DNA from 2 places in the Actinoplanes sp. NPDC051859 genome. Region 2 is predicted to be linked to the other one. Evidence: riboswitches for the same ligand, from Rfam matches in the RefSeq annotation. Region 2 holds a riboswitch; the other holds the start of a gene.
The links. A riboswitch is a leader RNA that binds a small molecule or an ion and turns the genes downstream of it on or off. The one in region 2 is predicted to bind cobalamin.
Positions count from the first base shown of each region.

Region 1: linked by a shared signal. The riboswitch ahead of ACIA1L_RS25420 (ABC transporter substrate-binding protein) and the one ahead of ACIA1L_RS17385 (ABC transporter substrate-binding protein) in region 2 are both predicted to bind cobalamin.

Region 1 covers NZ_JBITBX010000011.1:12,385-19,295, reverse strand. The annotation lists gene ACIA1L_RS25435 (peptide MFS transporter) at 1-431, shown strand, start outside; gene ACIA1L_RS25430 (phosphatidylglycerol lysyltransferase domain-containing protein) at 620-2,440, shown strand; gene ACIA1L_RS25425 (alpha/beta hydrolase) at 2,437-3,594, shown strand; cobalamin riboswitch at 3,638-3,811, shown strand; gene ACIA1L_RS25420 (ABC transporter substrate-binding protein) at 3,842-4,825, shown strand; gene ACIA1L_RS25415 (FecCD family ABC transporter permease) at 4,870-5,826, shown strand; gene ACIA1L_RS25410 (ABC transporter ATP-binding protein) at 5,826-6,584, shown strand; gene ACIA1L_RS25405 ((2Fe-2S) ferredoxin domain-containing protein) at 6,581-6,911, shown strand, end outside.
Region 2 covers NZ_JBITBX010000006.1:142,942-149,852, forward strand. The annotation lists gene ACIA1L_RS17380 (YfhO family protein) at 1-2,156, opposite strand, end outside; cobalamin riboswitch at 2,448-2,590, shown strand; gene ACIA1L_RS17385 (ABC transporter substrate-binding protein) at 2,657-3,577, shown strand; gene ACIA1L_RS17390 (FecCD family ABC transporter permease) at 3,581-4,642, shown strand; gene ACIA1L_RS17395 (ABC transporter ATP-binding protein) at 4,639-5,403, shown strand; gene ACIA1L_RS17400 (VOC family protein) at 5,393-6,154, opposite strand; gene ACIA1L_RS17405 (HelD family protein) at 6,286-6,911, opposite strand, start outside.

The sequences.
Region 1 (6,911 bases), on a different contig from region 2:
TCGCCGCGCTGTGGACCCGGCTCGGCCGCCGGCAACCGTCCACCCCGGTCAAGTTCGCCGCGGGTACGGCCATCATGGGCGTGGCGTTCCTGCTCTTCCTCCCCCTCGCCGGCGGCGGACCGAACAGCACGCCGCTGCTCGCCCTGGCCGGCATCCTGCTCGTCTTCACCATCGCCGAGCTGCTGCTCTCCCCCGTCGGGCTGTCGCTCACCACCAAACTCGCCCCGCGGGCGTTCCACACTCAGATGGTCGCGCTGTTCTTCCTGTCCGTGGCGCTGGGCACTGCCCTGTCGGGCACGCTCGCCCGCTACTACAGCGCCGACAACGAGGGCACGTACTTCGGGGTGCTCGGTGCGGTCGCGATCGTGCTGGGGCTTGCTCTGGCCGCCGCGGCTCGACCGATCTCCCGGCTGATGGGCGGCGTTCGCTGACGGGCAGTGACCCAAGGGGCAGCGCTACGTGTAGCTGACCGCGGCTGGTCCACCTATCGGTGGAGAGCCCGGCCGACAGGTCCACCTGGCGGCAGATGCCCGGAGTAGCGCGGTGATGGCACTCTCTCGTTCGGTCCGATCTTGGCGCGACATTGCCGCCGGCGGATGGATACGACGGGGAGGGCAACGTGGCACGACAAGAAGCCAGTACGGCTACGGCAGCGAGCAAGACCGCGGGACACGCCAGCTGGGCGGCCTGCCGCCGGCGCGTACCGGCGATCGCCACCGTCCTCTGCGCACTCGTCGGCACGCTCGGCATCCTCGCCGCCGCCGGTGCCGTCCGCGCCGAGTTCGCCGGCCACGCCTCGTCGTGGTCCGGCCTTCCCGCTATCAGTACGGCCGCAGGCGGCATCCTCTACCTCGTCGTCGCCCGCGGCCTGAGCCGGCGCCGGCGTACCGCCTGGGTGTGGCTGGTGTGCCTGATGGCGGTCGGCATCGTGCTGACCGCCGCCGGCGCCCTGGTGGACGGCGGCCCCGTAGCCGGCACCACCGGCACCGGTCTGCGCCTGGGCATCGGGATGCTGCTGCTCGCCGTCGTCGTGGCCGCCCGCGCCGAGTTCGCCGTGACCGGGCCGCGCCCGCGCCGCGCCGCCACCGTCCTCCTCGGCTCGCTGGCCGTCCTCGGCCCGGTGGCGAGCTGGGGCATGCTGACGGCCTTCAGCCCGGCGACCGCCAGCGGCCCGCACCGCGCCCTGTGCAGCGCCTGGTACTTCGTTCGCGGCCTCGTCGGCATTCGGCAGCCGCACCTCGAGGCCGCTCCCCCGGAATGGATCCCGGTCAGCGCTGGTGTCGCCGGCGCGGCTGTGGTGATCCTGGCGGCGTACCTGAGTTTGCGTCCGGGCCGTACGCCGCGGCACATGCCCAGCACCGAGATCCTTCAGCTGCGCGACCTCGTCGCCCGACACGGCGGTCAGGACTCGCTCAGCTACTTCGCTCTGCGCGACGACAAGACGGCCATCTTCTCCGAGACCGGCAAGGCCGCCGTCTGCTACCGCCAGGTCAACGGGGTCAGCCTTGCCAGCGGTGACCCGATCGGCAAACAGTCGGAATGGCCCGGCGCGATCAAGGCGTGGCGCGACGAGGCGATCGCCAACGGCTGGACCCCGGCGGTGCTCGGCGCGGGGCAGGCCGCGGCGCGGGCGTACGACCGGGCTGGCCTGCGGGTGCTGGAGATCGGCGACGAGGCCATCCTGCACACCGGCGAGTTCAGCGTGGAGGGCCGACCCATGCGCGGCGTCCGACAGGCCGTGCACCGGGTGCAACGGGCCGGTTACGAGGTGCGAATCCACCGGGTCGGCGACGCGGCACCCAGCACGATGGACGAACTGGCCGCGCAGGCCGAGCTGTGGCGCGACGGACCGGTGGAACGCGGTTTCTCCATGGCACTGGGCCGATTCGCCGACCCGACCGACCTCGAATACCTGGTGGCCGAGGTGCGTGACGCCGAGGGCCGGCCCGCCGCGGTGCTGGGTTTCGTGCCGTGGGGCACCGACGGACTGTCGCTCGACCTCATGCGCAAGGACCCGAACACGCCGAACGGCATCTTCGAGTTCCTGGTCGTGGAGCTGATGGCCCGAGCCGAGGCGCTGGGCGTCAAGCGTGTCTCGCTGAACTTCGCAATGTTCCGGGCCACCTTCGCCCGGGGTGAGCAGCTCGGGGCTGGACCGCTGCTGCGCGGCTGGCGCGGTCTGCTGATGGCCGCCTCCCGCTGGTGGCAGCTCGAGCAGCTCTACCGGGCCAACGCCAAGTATCAGCCGGACTGGACGCCTCGGTTCCTCTGCTACCCGCGCGGCCGAGACCTGCCGCGTGTCGCCCTGGCCGCGGCCATCGCCGAGGGATTCGTCACTCCGCCGGGACAACGCCGACCGGCCCCGGCACGATCTGCCGCGGCGATCGTCCCGACCGTCCTGCCCGAGCCCGCCGCCGCAGAAACGAGTGTGCCCCGTTGAACAGCATCGTCATCACCAGCGGCTGGCTGATCGCCCTGCTCGGCGCCCTGACGGTCCTTGCCGCCGTGGCGACCGCGAAGTTCTGGGACCGCGGCCGGTTCCGCACCGCGCACCGGGCCGCCGGCCTCATCCTCGTCCAGCTGTTGCTGCTGCTCAGCATCGGCGCCGTAGTGAACAAGCAGGCCAACTTCTACGTCACCCTGGGCGAGCTGTTGGGACAGAGCGCACCCGACGGGTACGCCGCCACGATCCCGCACAACGCCCCGCGGCTGACTTCCGACAACACGGGTCACGACGCCATCGCCCGGTGGATCGCCGAGCACCCGGGCGGCGCCGACAAGGGCACGGTGATCCCGGCGATGTTGACCGGCGCCCGGACGGGCTATCACCTGCCCGCACAGATCTACCTGCCGGCTGGCTACACCGCTCCCGAGGCCGCGCGGCGGGACTATCCCGTGGTGATGTTCCTGGCCGGCTATCCGGGCACGGTGGACAGCTGGCTCAAGACGATGGGCGTCGGCGCAGCCCTGGACAAGGCGATCAACGCTCGGGCTCTGCCACCGATGATCGCCGTCCTGCCCGAGCAGGACCCGGTCCGCGGCAAGGACAGCGAGTGCGTGGACTCGGCCACCGGGGTCCGCGCCGACACCTTCCTCACCTCCGATGTGCCGGAGATCCTCACCCGACATTTCCGGGCGGCCAGCGGTCCCGAGAACTGGGCCGTCGCGGGCTATTCGACCGGCGGCTTCTGCGCCTTCAACCTGGCCCTGCGGCATCCCGACAAGTTTTCCGCGGCAGCCAGCCTCTCCGGCTACTTCCGGCCCATCATCGACCGCTCCACCGGCGACCTCTACCAGGGCGACCTGAACCTGCGCCGGGCCAACGACCCCCGGCTGACCATCAACGAGCGCCGGCCCCGGCCCATGCATCTGTTCCTGTCCGCCGGGCTCGGCGACAAGGAGGCGCTGGCAGACCTGCACGCCTACCGGCCGCTGATCCGTACGCCGGACGTCGCCACCGTCTACGACAGCCGCCCGGGCGGCCACAACTTCGCCACCTGGAACGAAACGCTCCCGGCGCTGTTCCAGTGGCTCAACGGCTGGCTCGCCGCGCACCCCGACCGCGGCCAGCAACCGGACACCCGGACCAGCTGACCAGATCAGAGCGGCCCGGCGCGGATGGGCAGGTGCCCAGCCGCTAGGGTGGGCGCGCCGTGGTGTTCGGGAAGCCGGTGTGATGCCGGCGCGGCCCTCGCCACTGTGATCGGGATGCCGGAGGCCACCACAAGGTCACTGGGCGCAAGCCTGGGAAGGCCGGCCATCGGCGCACCACCCGTCAGCCAGGAGACCGGCCACGGCACCGTTTCGACCCGTCCACGAGGTGCTGGAAGGTGGTCCCGCTGTGCGGTCCTCCCTGTCCTGGCGCGTAACCGCGCCGCTGTCCGTCCTGTTCGTCCTGCTCGCCGGGTGCGGCGCCACCGATGCGCCGAAGGCCGCGCCGGGGGCGTCCGCGGGCGGGCCGGTCACGCTCGCCAACTGCGGTACGCCCGTCACCATCGCCAAACCGCCGACGCGGGCGGTGACCATGAACCAGCCGGCGACCGAGATCATGCTCGCGCTCGGCCTGCAGGACCGGATGATCGGCACGGCCTACCTCGACGACGCCATCCTGCCCGAGTACGCCGCCGCCTACGCGAAGGTGCCGGTGCTCGCCAAGGAGTACCCGGCCAAGGAGAAGCTGCTCGACACCGAGCCGGACTTCGTCTACGCGTCGTTCGCCAGCGCATTCGGCACCGAGGGTGTCGGTGACCGGGCCGAGTGGCAGAAACTGGGCGTGAGCTCGTACGTCTCGGCGGCGGGCTGCCCGAAGGAGACCCGCCTGGCAAAGCTGGCCCTGACCGACGTCTTCACCGAGATCCGCGAGATCGCCGCCGTGTTCGGGGTGCCGGACCGGGCCGAGCAACTGATCGCCGAGCAGCAGGCCCGGATCGTCAAGGCCAAGGCGAGCGGCCGGGACGCGAAGGTGTTGTGGTGGGACGCCGGCACCGACGCTCCGAGCGTCGGCGCGTGCTGCGGAAGCCCCGGCATGATCATGGCCGAGGCCGGCGTCACCAATGTGTTCGCCGAGCTCACCGGCTCCTGGGCTGACTCGAGCTGGGAAGCCGTCGTGGAGCGGAACCCGGACGCGATCGTGTTGATCGACGCAAGTTGGGACCCCGCCGCCGCCAAGAAGGCGTTCCTGGCGAAGCACGCCACGCTGAAGGACCTGCCCGCGGTCAAGAATCAGCGGTTCATCGTCGTCCCGTTCTCCGCCACGTCGGCCGGCGTGCGCAACGTGCTCGCCGTCGAGGCGCTGACCGCGGGGCTCGCGAAGGCCGGCAGCTGACTCCGGTCAAGGTCGGCGTTCTCGCGGTCGCCCTGGTCCTCTCGGTGGGTGCGGCGGTCACGGTCGGACCGGCCGACCTTTCCCTGCGTACGGTCGGCGAGGTGATCGCCGGCCACCTCGGGCTGACCACTGCCGACGTGCCGCTGATGCGCGACCACATCGTGTGGGAGTTGCGGCTGCCGCGGGTGCTCGGCGCCGCCGTCGTCGGGGCCGGGCTGGCCGCGGCGGGTGCGGTGCTGCAGACCGTGACCCGCAATCCGCTCGCTGACCCGTACCTGCTGGGGGTCTCGTCCGGAGCGTCCCTCGGCGCGGTCGCGGTCGTCGTCCTGGGCGTCGGTGGTGGGGTTGCCGCGCTCAGCGGCGGCGCGCTGATCGGCGCGCTGGCAGCGTTCGGGCTGGTGATCATCGTGGCCGGCGGGCGGGCGGCGCTGCGGCCGACCCGGGTGGTGCTCGCCGGGGTGGCCGTCGCCCAACTGTGCGCGGCGCTCACCACGTTCGTGATCATCTGGGTGGCGGATCCGCACGCCACCCAGTCGATCACCTTCTGGCTCTCCGGGTCGCTGGCCCGGGTCGACTGGACCGCGCTGGCCTGGGCGGCACCGGTGCTCGGCGCCGCGCTGCTCGTGATCGGCGCGCAAGCGCGGGCGCTCAACGCGTTCGCCTTCGGGGAGGAATCCGCCGCCACCCTCGGCATCGATGTCCGGCGGGTCCGGCGGGTGCTGCTGATCACCACCGCCCTGGTGACCGCCGTCCTGGTCGCGATCAGCGGCGCGATCGGCTTCGTGGGGCTGATCCTGCCGCATGCCGCCCGCCTCTTCACCGGTCCCGATCATCGGCGGCTGCTGCCCGTCGTGGTGTTGGCCGGCGCGATCTTCATGATCTGGGTGGACGCGGCCGCCCGGACAGCATTCGAGCCGCGAGAGCTACCCGCCGGGGTCCTCACCGCTCTGCTGGGCGTGCCCGCTTTCGTCTGGCTGCTCCGCCGCCGAGAGGTGCGCTGATGCTCGAGATCAACGACGTGTCCTGGTCGGTGCCCGCCGTCCACATCCTCGACGAGGTCACCTGCGCTGTGCCGCCCGGTGCGCTGGTCGGGCTCCTCGGCCCGAACGGTTCCGGCAAGACGACGCTGCTGCGGGTGGCGGCCGGCCTGATCCGGCCGGAGCACGGCCGCGTGTCGCTGGGCGAGTCCGACCTTGCCACGCTGTCCTGGCTCGCCATCGCCCGACGGACGGCGCTGCTGGCTCAGCACGCCGAGACCGAGCTGGACCTGACAGCGCTGGACGTGGTGCTGCTGGGGCGTACGCCGCACCGAAGCTCGCGCTGGGCCGATGGTGACACCGACCGGGCGGTCGCGGTCGAGGCCCTCGCCCGGGTGGACCTGGCCGGGTGGGCGGATCGTCGCTGGCAGACCCTGTCCGGCGGGGAACGCCAGCGCGTGCAGCTTGCCCGGGCACTCGCCCAGGAGCCGGAACTGCTGTTGCTCGACGAACCCACCAACCACCTCGACATCGGCCACCAACTGCAACTGCTGCATCTGGTACGCCGCAGCGCTGTCACCGCCCTGGCCGCCCTGCACGACCTGAACCTGGCGGCGATGTTCTGCGACACGGTGGTCGTCCTGCACCACGGCCGGGTCGTCGCCACCGGTCCGCCGCAGTCCGTCCTGACTCCCGCGCTGCTCGCCGAGGTTTACGAGGTCGATGCCGAGGTCACCGTGCACCACGGCCGCACGACCATCACGTACCGGCCGCCGACATGATCGTTTTGCTGATCGCCCGGTCGGTGACCCACCACGGCGGGCACGAAGCGGTGCACCGGCTGGCCGCCGCCGCGGCTGCGGAGCTGGAGCTGCCAGTCCGGGCCTGCTTTCTGGACGGCGCCGAACCGTCCCTGCACGCTGCCCTGGACGAGGTCCCGCCGGACGACGACGTGCTCCTCGTCGGTGCTCACCTGCCGCCGGACCGCTACCTCGACACCTGGATCCGGCGAGCGGTCGCGCACTGGTGCACCACCCGCGATCGGCGGCCCCGCATAGCCCTTTCCGCCCCACTGTCCACCCAGCCCGCACTGATCCGCGCGGTGGTCG
Region 2 (6,911 bases):
GCACCGGTCGCGCGCAGCCGAGCCACGGCAGCCGTCAATTTGCCGCGATCGAGACAACCCAGTACGCCGGCCGGCACCTCCTGGGCCGTGCGCCAGGAACTCATCTCGAGTCGCACCACTCCCGAGGCGGGCACGATGCCGAGCGACTGCAGGGGATTGCTGTTCATCGACTGGGTGCCGTCGAATTTGGCATCGCCCTTCGGCCCCTTGACCCAACCGGCGAACCATCTCGCGTAGAAGAACGCCTCGCTGCCGGGCGCGCAGCGGGCCGACAGCACCGTACGGCGCTCTCCCTTGTTGACGACCGGGATCTGCCAGCCGCCCGGGGTCCGCACGGAGACCGGCCCGTCGGTGTGCCGCAATTCGGGTATGTCGTACACGGAGGCGCCCAGCAGCGCCTGTTGTCGGGCGAAAACGGAATCTCCGACCGCGTCGCTCGCCGTGCCGGCGGGACGCACCGTGACCAGGGGCGCGGCGGGGTCGCCGGGCATCAGGGTGTAGCCCTGCGGTCCCGATGAGCGTTCGAGATAGCCGCCCACACCCATGAGCGCGCGGGTGACTGGATCCTCCGGGCTGTGGATGTGCCGTCCGTTCATGGTCCAGCTGATGCCGAGTCCTTGGAGCGCCTCGGCGGTCACCGCGGGCAGGTAACTGCTGTAGTAGCGGGAGCCCTCAGCGCGAAGCAGCGCGGGATCGTTGTTGGCGAACCGGTGCGGCCCGGTCTCGGTCCGCTGCTGCGGCCACTGGCGTGACTTCTGCACGTCGGCGAACGCCGCGCGGGTCGACGCCTCGGTCATGCTCGGCAACGGGTTGAAGAACGGGATGTCGGCGCGGATCGCATCCGGCACGTACGCGGAATAGGCCGTGCCGAGAAAGACGCCGACTGTGCAGAGCACTGCCGCTGTGGCCCGGGACCAGGCGGTCAGCCGTGGCCGGTCCGCCCGCCGCCAGTGCAGCAGGAGCAGCGCGATTATCAGCACCGGGCCACCCACCAGCACGGTGAGCCAGGTGCCTTCCCGGACCGAGCCCTGGTTCTGGCAGAGCAGCAGGATGGCCCCGGTGAGGCCGCCGCCGGCGAGTACAGCGACGGGGCCCGGCCGCCGGGCGAGGGACAGCCAGGCGATCATGACGAGCAGGCCGGAGACGGCGAAAGCGGCTCGGAAGGGACTGCCGTTGGGCAGGGCGAACCCGTGCCATAGCAGGACGCCGGGCTCGAAGAGCTGGGACACGGTGACCAGCACCAGAAGAGCCAGCCAGGCCGTTCGCTCCTGCCACGTGACCTTGCGGTGGAACGGGAAGGCCGCGACCAGGAGCAGGCCCAGGATGCCGATGAAGAAGTTCGGCATGCTCTGGTCGGCACGGCCGCCTGGGAGGAGCTGAGCGAGCACCGCGAGAGCATCGGGTGTGCCCCGGAAGGACGCCGGTGGCGGCGGCTGGGAACCCTTGCTGGCCAGCATGCCGACGGTGAGCACGGGCGCGGTGAGCAGCACCCCGGTCACGGTCATGAGTCCCGCGCGGAACAGGATGCGGAGCCGGTCCGTCAGCGGGTCGTCGGCGAGGATCAGCCGCACCAGCAGCACCGCCACGGCGGCGATCGTTGCCATGGCCGCGGTGTAGAAGTTGCCGGCCCAGGCGAGTGCCACTAGGAGGCTCCCCACCACCCAGTTGCGTCCCTTCAGGCACCGGTCCATCGCGAGGAGGATGAGCGGCAGGCCGACAATGCCCCACATCCACATGGGGTCGTAGGTGCCGTCGTTGACCACCCAGGCGGACAGTCCATAGCCGACGCTGAGCAGCGCCCGGCCCCACGGCGAACCGGGCTGCAAGCGGCCGAGGAAGACAGTCATGAGCGCGGTGCCGAGGCCGATGCTGAACAGCGTCACCAGAAAGACCGGTAGGTCGATCATGTCCCGGGGGAAGATCCCGACCAGCCAGGAGAACGGGTTGCCGAGGTAGGTGAAGAACTCGCCGAGGAACGGCACGCCGTAGCCGCTGCTCCAACTGAACAGCAGGTCCCCGCTGGCCTCGCCGTGCTCCAGATCCCAGAGAACGGCGTGGAAGGGGATGAACTGGTTGGCCAGATCGTTCACGGCCCGCGACTCGGAACCGAACGGGTACGTGTTGCGGGCGTACAGCGCGACGCAGTAGGCGGCCATGGCCAGGACCGCACCGAAGGCGGCCGCGCATCCTTCGGACTTTCGCACAGACCAGCCGCGGCCTGCGCGTGCGACGTCCATGGATTCGGTGCGCGACAAAGCCACTCCCCCGCGTGGTGCTGTCCAGCTTCTAGGTGCGCCGCGACCCTACTTCATACCCGCCACCGCCTCGCGGCCCAAAGCTGCCGCTGTTTGCCGGCTCACGTCGGAGGTTGCCGGGCGGTCATGCCGCGCCATTTCGGGCGCGCCGGAAGATCGCGGCAGGGTGCTCCGAAACGGGCGGGAGGCGGCGTCTGCTGAACGGGCTGCGGGGGCGTGGGATAGCGTCAACCTGACCGCGTAGCAGCGAAGTCGGTGTGATTCCGGCGCTGTCCCGCAACTGTGAAGTCCTCTTCCCGGGCGAAGCCAGGTCGCCTGCGCGTCGGTCGCGATTCCGCGCTCTCGTTGGAAGAGCGCCTCGCCTGCCGAGCCCGGCCGGCGATGCCCGGCAGGAGGTTTGGATGAGACGGCTTTTGACGGCTGCTATCGCGGCTACCGCTCTGATGCTCGGCGGCTGCGGTGGCAGCGGCACCGAGACGGGTGCGGACACCAAGCCCACGGCGAGTGCGGGTGCCGCGGCTGGCACCTTCCCCGCGACAGCGGGTGGGGTGACGCTGGACAAGCGGCCTGAGAAGATCGTTTCGCTGGCGCCGACCGCGACCGAGATGCTGTTCGCGATCGATGCGGGCAAGCAGGTCGCGGCCGTCGATGACCAGTCCAACTACCCGGCGGACGCCCCGAAGTCGGACTTGTCCGGCTTCAAGCCGAACGCCGAAGCGATCGCGGCTAAGAACCCGGATCTGGTGGTGCTCTCCGACGACCTGAACAAGATCGTGGAGCAGCTGACCAAGCTGAAGATCCCGGTGCTGGTGACGCCCGCGGCGAAGACGCTGGACGACTCGTACCGGCAGATCACTGAGCTGGGCACGCTGACCGGGCACCCGGCCGAGGCGACGGCGCTGGTCGAGCAGATGAAGACGCAGATCGACAAGATCGTCAAGAGCGTGCCGGCGCGCACCGCGGAGCTGACCTACTACTACGAGTTGGACCCGACGTTCTTCACCGTGACGTCGAAAACTTTCGTGGGCTCGGTCTTCACCATGTTCGGCCTGAAGAACGTCGCCGACGGCGCCAAGACCGACTACCCGCAGCTCTCCCAGGAAGCGTTGATCGCCGCCGACCCGGACATGGTGTTCCTGGCGGACAGCAAGTGCTGCGCGCAGTCGCCGGACACCGTGGCCAAGCGCAAGGGCTGGGCCGGGATCGCCGCGGTGAAGAACAAGCAGGTCGTGGCCCTGGACGACGACATCGCCTCGCGCTGGGGGCCGCGCGTCGTGGACCTCGTGCAGTCCGTAGCGGACGCGGTCGCCAAGGCTCCGTAACCAATGCCGGCAACCTCCCGCGTGCCGGTCCGGCCCGCCGGCCTGCGGGCCGGCTGGCTGGTCGGGGGCATCGTCGCCGTGGCGGTCGCCCTGGTCGTGGGGGTCGCGATCGGGCCGGTCGTGCTGCCGCCTGCCGCAGTCGCGGCCGAGCTGCTCAACCTGATTCCCGGGGTACGCCTGGACAGTGGTCTCACCGAGCGCGAAGTCGCGATCATCACCGAGCTACGCCTGCCGCGGGTCGTCCTCGGGCTCCTGGTCGGCGCGCTGCTGGCGCTGGCCGGTGCCGCCTACCAGGGGGTCTTCCGCAATCCGTTGGCCGACCCGCACCTGCTCGGCGTCGCGGCCGGCGCCGGGCTGGGGGTCACCGCGGTCATCGCCTTCCGCGGCGGCACCGGTGACGTCACCGCCAACCTGCCGATGGGTGTGCCACTGGCGGCCTTCATTGGTGCGGTGGCGGCGGTGGCGCTGACCTGGCTGCTGGGGGCTTCCGGCGGGCGCGCGCGTACCCCATCGAGTTTGATTTTGTCCGGGGTGGCCGTTTCCGCGTTCCTGGCGGCCGGTCAGACGTTCCTCATGCAGCGGCACACCGAGTCGCTGCGCGAGGTGTACGCGTGGCTGCTCGGCCGGCTCGCCACCGCCGGCTGGCACGATGTGCTGGTCGTGCTGCCGTACGCCGTCGTGACGGGGGTGATCGTGCTCATCCACCGCCGCGAGCTGGACGTCCTGACGGTCGGCGACGAGGAAGCCACCAGCCTGGGGCTGCATCCACAGCGCAGCCGCTATCTGCTGGTGATCGCCGCGTCGCTGGGCACAGCGGCGGCCGTGTCCGTCTCCGGGCTGATCGGTTTTGTCGGCATCATCGTGCCGCACACGCTGCGGCTGCTCGCCGGGCCGAGCTACCGGTCGATCCTGCCGCTGGCGCTGCTCTATGGCGGAGCGTTTCTGGCGCTGACCGATCTGGTGGCGCGGACCGTGGCAGCCCCGGCCGAAATCCCCATCGGTGTGGTGACCGCGTTCTTCGGAGCGCCGTTCTTCGCCATCGTCCTGCGCCGGACCCAGACATGATCGCGGTGCGGGACCTGCGGATCCGGCTCGGCGGTGCGCTGATCGTCGACGGTGTGGACCTCGACGTCGCTGACGGCGAATGGGTCACCGTCATCGGCCCGAACGGCGCCGGCAAGTCGACAGTGCTGCGGGCAGTCGGCGGCCTCGTCGGTTATGACGGCTCGATCCTGCTCGACGGCACCGCCCTGGACCAGCTGTCCCGCCGCGAACGGGCGCGGGCCCTCGCCACGGTGGCCCAGTCGCCGATCGTGCCGTCGGGCATGCTGGTCTTCGACTATGTGCTGTTGGGCCGCAGCCCGCACATCCCGCCGTTGGGCCGCGAGTCGGCGTCCGATCTGGCCCAGGTCTACGAGGTGCTGGCCGCGCTCGACCTGGAACCGTTCGCCGGCCGCCGGCTGGACACGCTCTCCGGCGGCGAACGGCAACGCGTCTTCCTGGCGCGCGCCCTGGCCCAGGAGGCGCGCATCCTGCTGCTGGACGAGCCGACCAGTGCGCTGGACATCGGGCACCAGCAGGAGGTGCTCGAACTGGTCGACCGGCTACGCGCGGAACGTGGCCTGACCGTGTTGGCTACCATGCACGACCTGACCTCGGCCGGTGAATACGCCGACCGGATGGTCCTGTTGGCCGGCGGCAAGGTCGTCGCCAAAGGCACCGCCCGTGAAGTGCTGACCGCGGAGTTGCTAGCCCAGCACTACCTGGCCCGGGTACGCGTCATCGACGGCGAGCATGGCCCCCTCGTCGTGCCGGTCAGGAACTAGCGCTCTGCAGGAGGGCGAAGGCGCCGCCCTGCGGGTCCTCGAGCAGCGCGCAGCGGCCGATCGGCAGGCTCGCCGGCGCTCGGAGCACGCGGCCACCCAGCGAACCGGCGTACCCGGCGGCCTCGGCGCAGTCGATCACCGAGAAATAGACCATCCAGTGTGGTGGCAGGTCCGCCGGCCAGGACCCGTCCAGCACCCGCATCCCCGCCACGATCTCCCCGCCCAACTCCCAAGCCAGGTACGGCCGGCCACCCACCGAGATCTCCCGACCCAGCCACCCGAACACCGCCCCGTAGAACGCCGCGGCCCGCTCCGCGTCCCGGGTTGCCAACTCGTTCCAGGTCAACGCGCCAGGCACGTCGAACACCTCGGCCCCGCGCATGCTCCCCGGCTGCCACACACTGAACGGCGCGCCGCCCGGGTCGAGGAACGCGGCCATCCGGCCCTGGTACATCACGTCGAACGGCGCGACCAACACCTTGCCGCCGGCGGCCTCCACCCGGTCCGCCACGGCGTCGGCGTCGTCCGTCGCCACGTACGTGCTCCACGCGGTCGGCTGCCCCTTGCCGAACAACGGCCCCGCTCCCGCCGCGGCGTGGCCGTCCAGGCGGAAGGTGGTGTAGCCGCCGTACTCGTCGCCGGAAACGTCGGCCTCCCAGCCGAACAGTTCGGTGTAGAAGCGGGTCGCGTCCGGCAGATCAGCGGTAGCCAGGTCGATCCAGGTCGGCACCCCAGGACTGGGCTGGATCATGACTGCTCCTCGCATTCGCGGCAGACGACCGACCCATCGTTGCACCGCGATACGCCGCGGGCGGGCGGTCAGTCGGAAGTTCAACCGAACCGCCGACGACCCACCCGCCTGTCGGATTGATCCACCTTCGTCTATTCGGTGCGCAGCGGTTCAGGCAGCGGCGCCGCGTGAATGACCGACAGCCGGGACACGGCGCGGGTCAACACCACATAGAGGCGGTGCAGTCCGCGCGGCTCGGCGGCAACGATCTCCGCGGGTTCCACGACGATCACGTGGTCGTACTCGAGTCCCTTGACGATCGTGGCCGGCACGACGGTGACCCGCGCCTCGGAGTCGACGTCGCCGGGCGTCGCGGCCGTGAGGCCGGCCGCGGTGAGGTGGCCGCGCAGCCGGTCCACCGCGGCGTCCGCCGCGATCACGGCGACCGAGCCCTCATGCTCCAGCGCCGCGGTCACCTCGACCAACGTCGCGGCATCAACCTCGCCGGGGTCGGTCAGCGCGACCACCGCCAGGTCGCCGTCCCGCCGCAAGGAAACCGCCTCGGGTACGTCCACAGCCAGCGCCGGAAGCAACCGGTTCGCCAGCGCGACCACCACCGCGGGTACGCGGAAGCCAACGGTGAGTGGCACCACGGCCGCATCCGGCTTACCAAGGTGTGCCAGCGTGTCCTGCCATTGCGCGGCGGCCCACGGCGCGGTGCCCTGGGCAAGGTCGCCGAGCAGCGTGATCGAGCCGTGCTCGCTGCGCCGTGCGATCG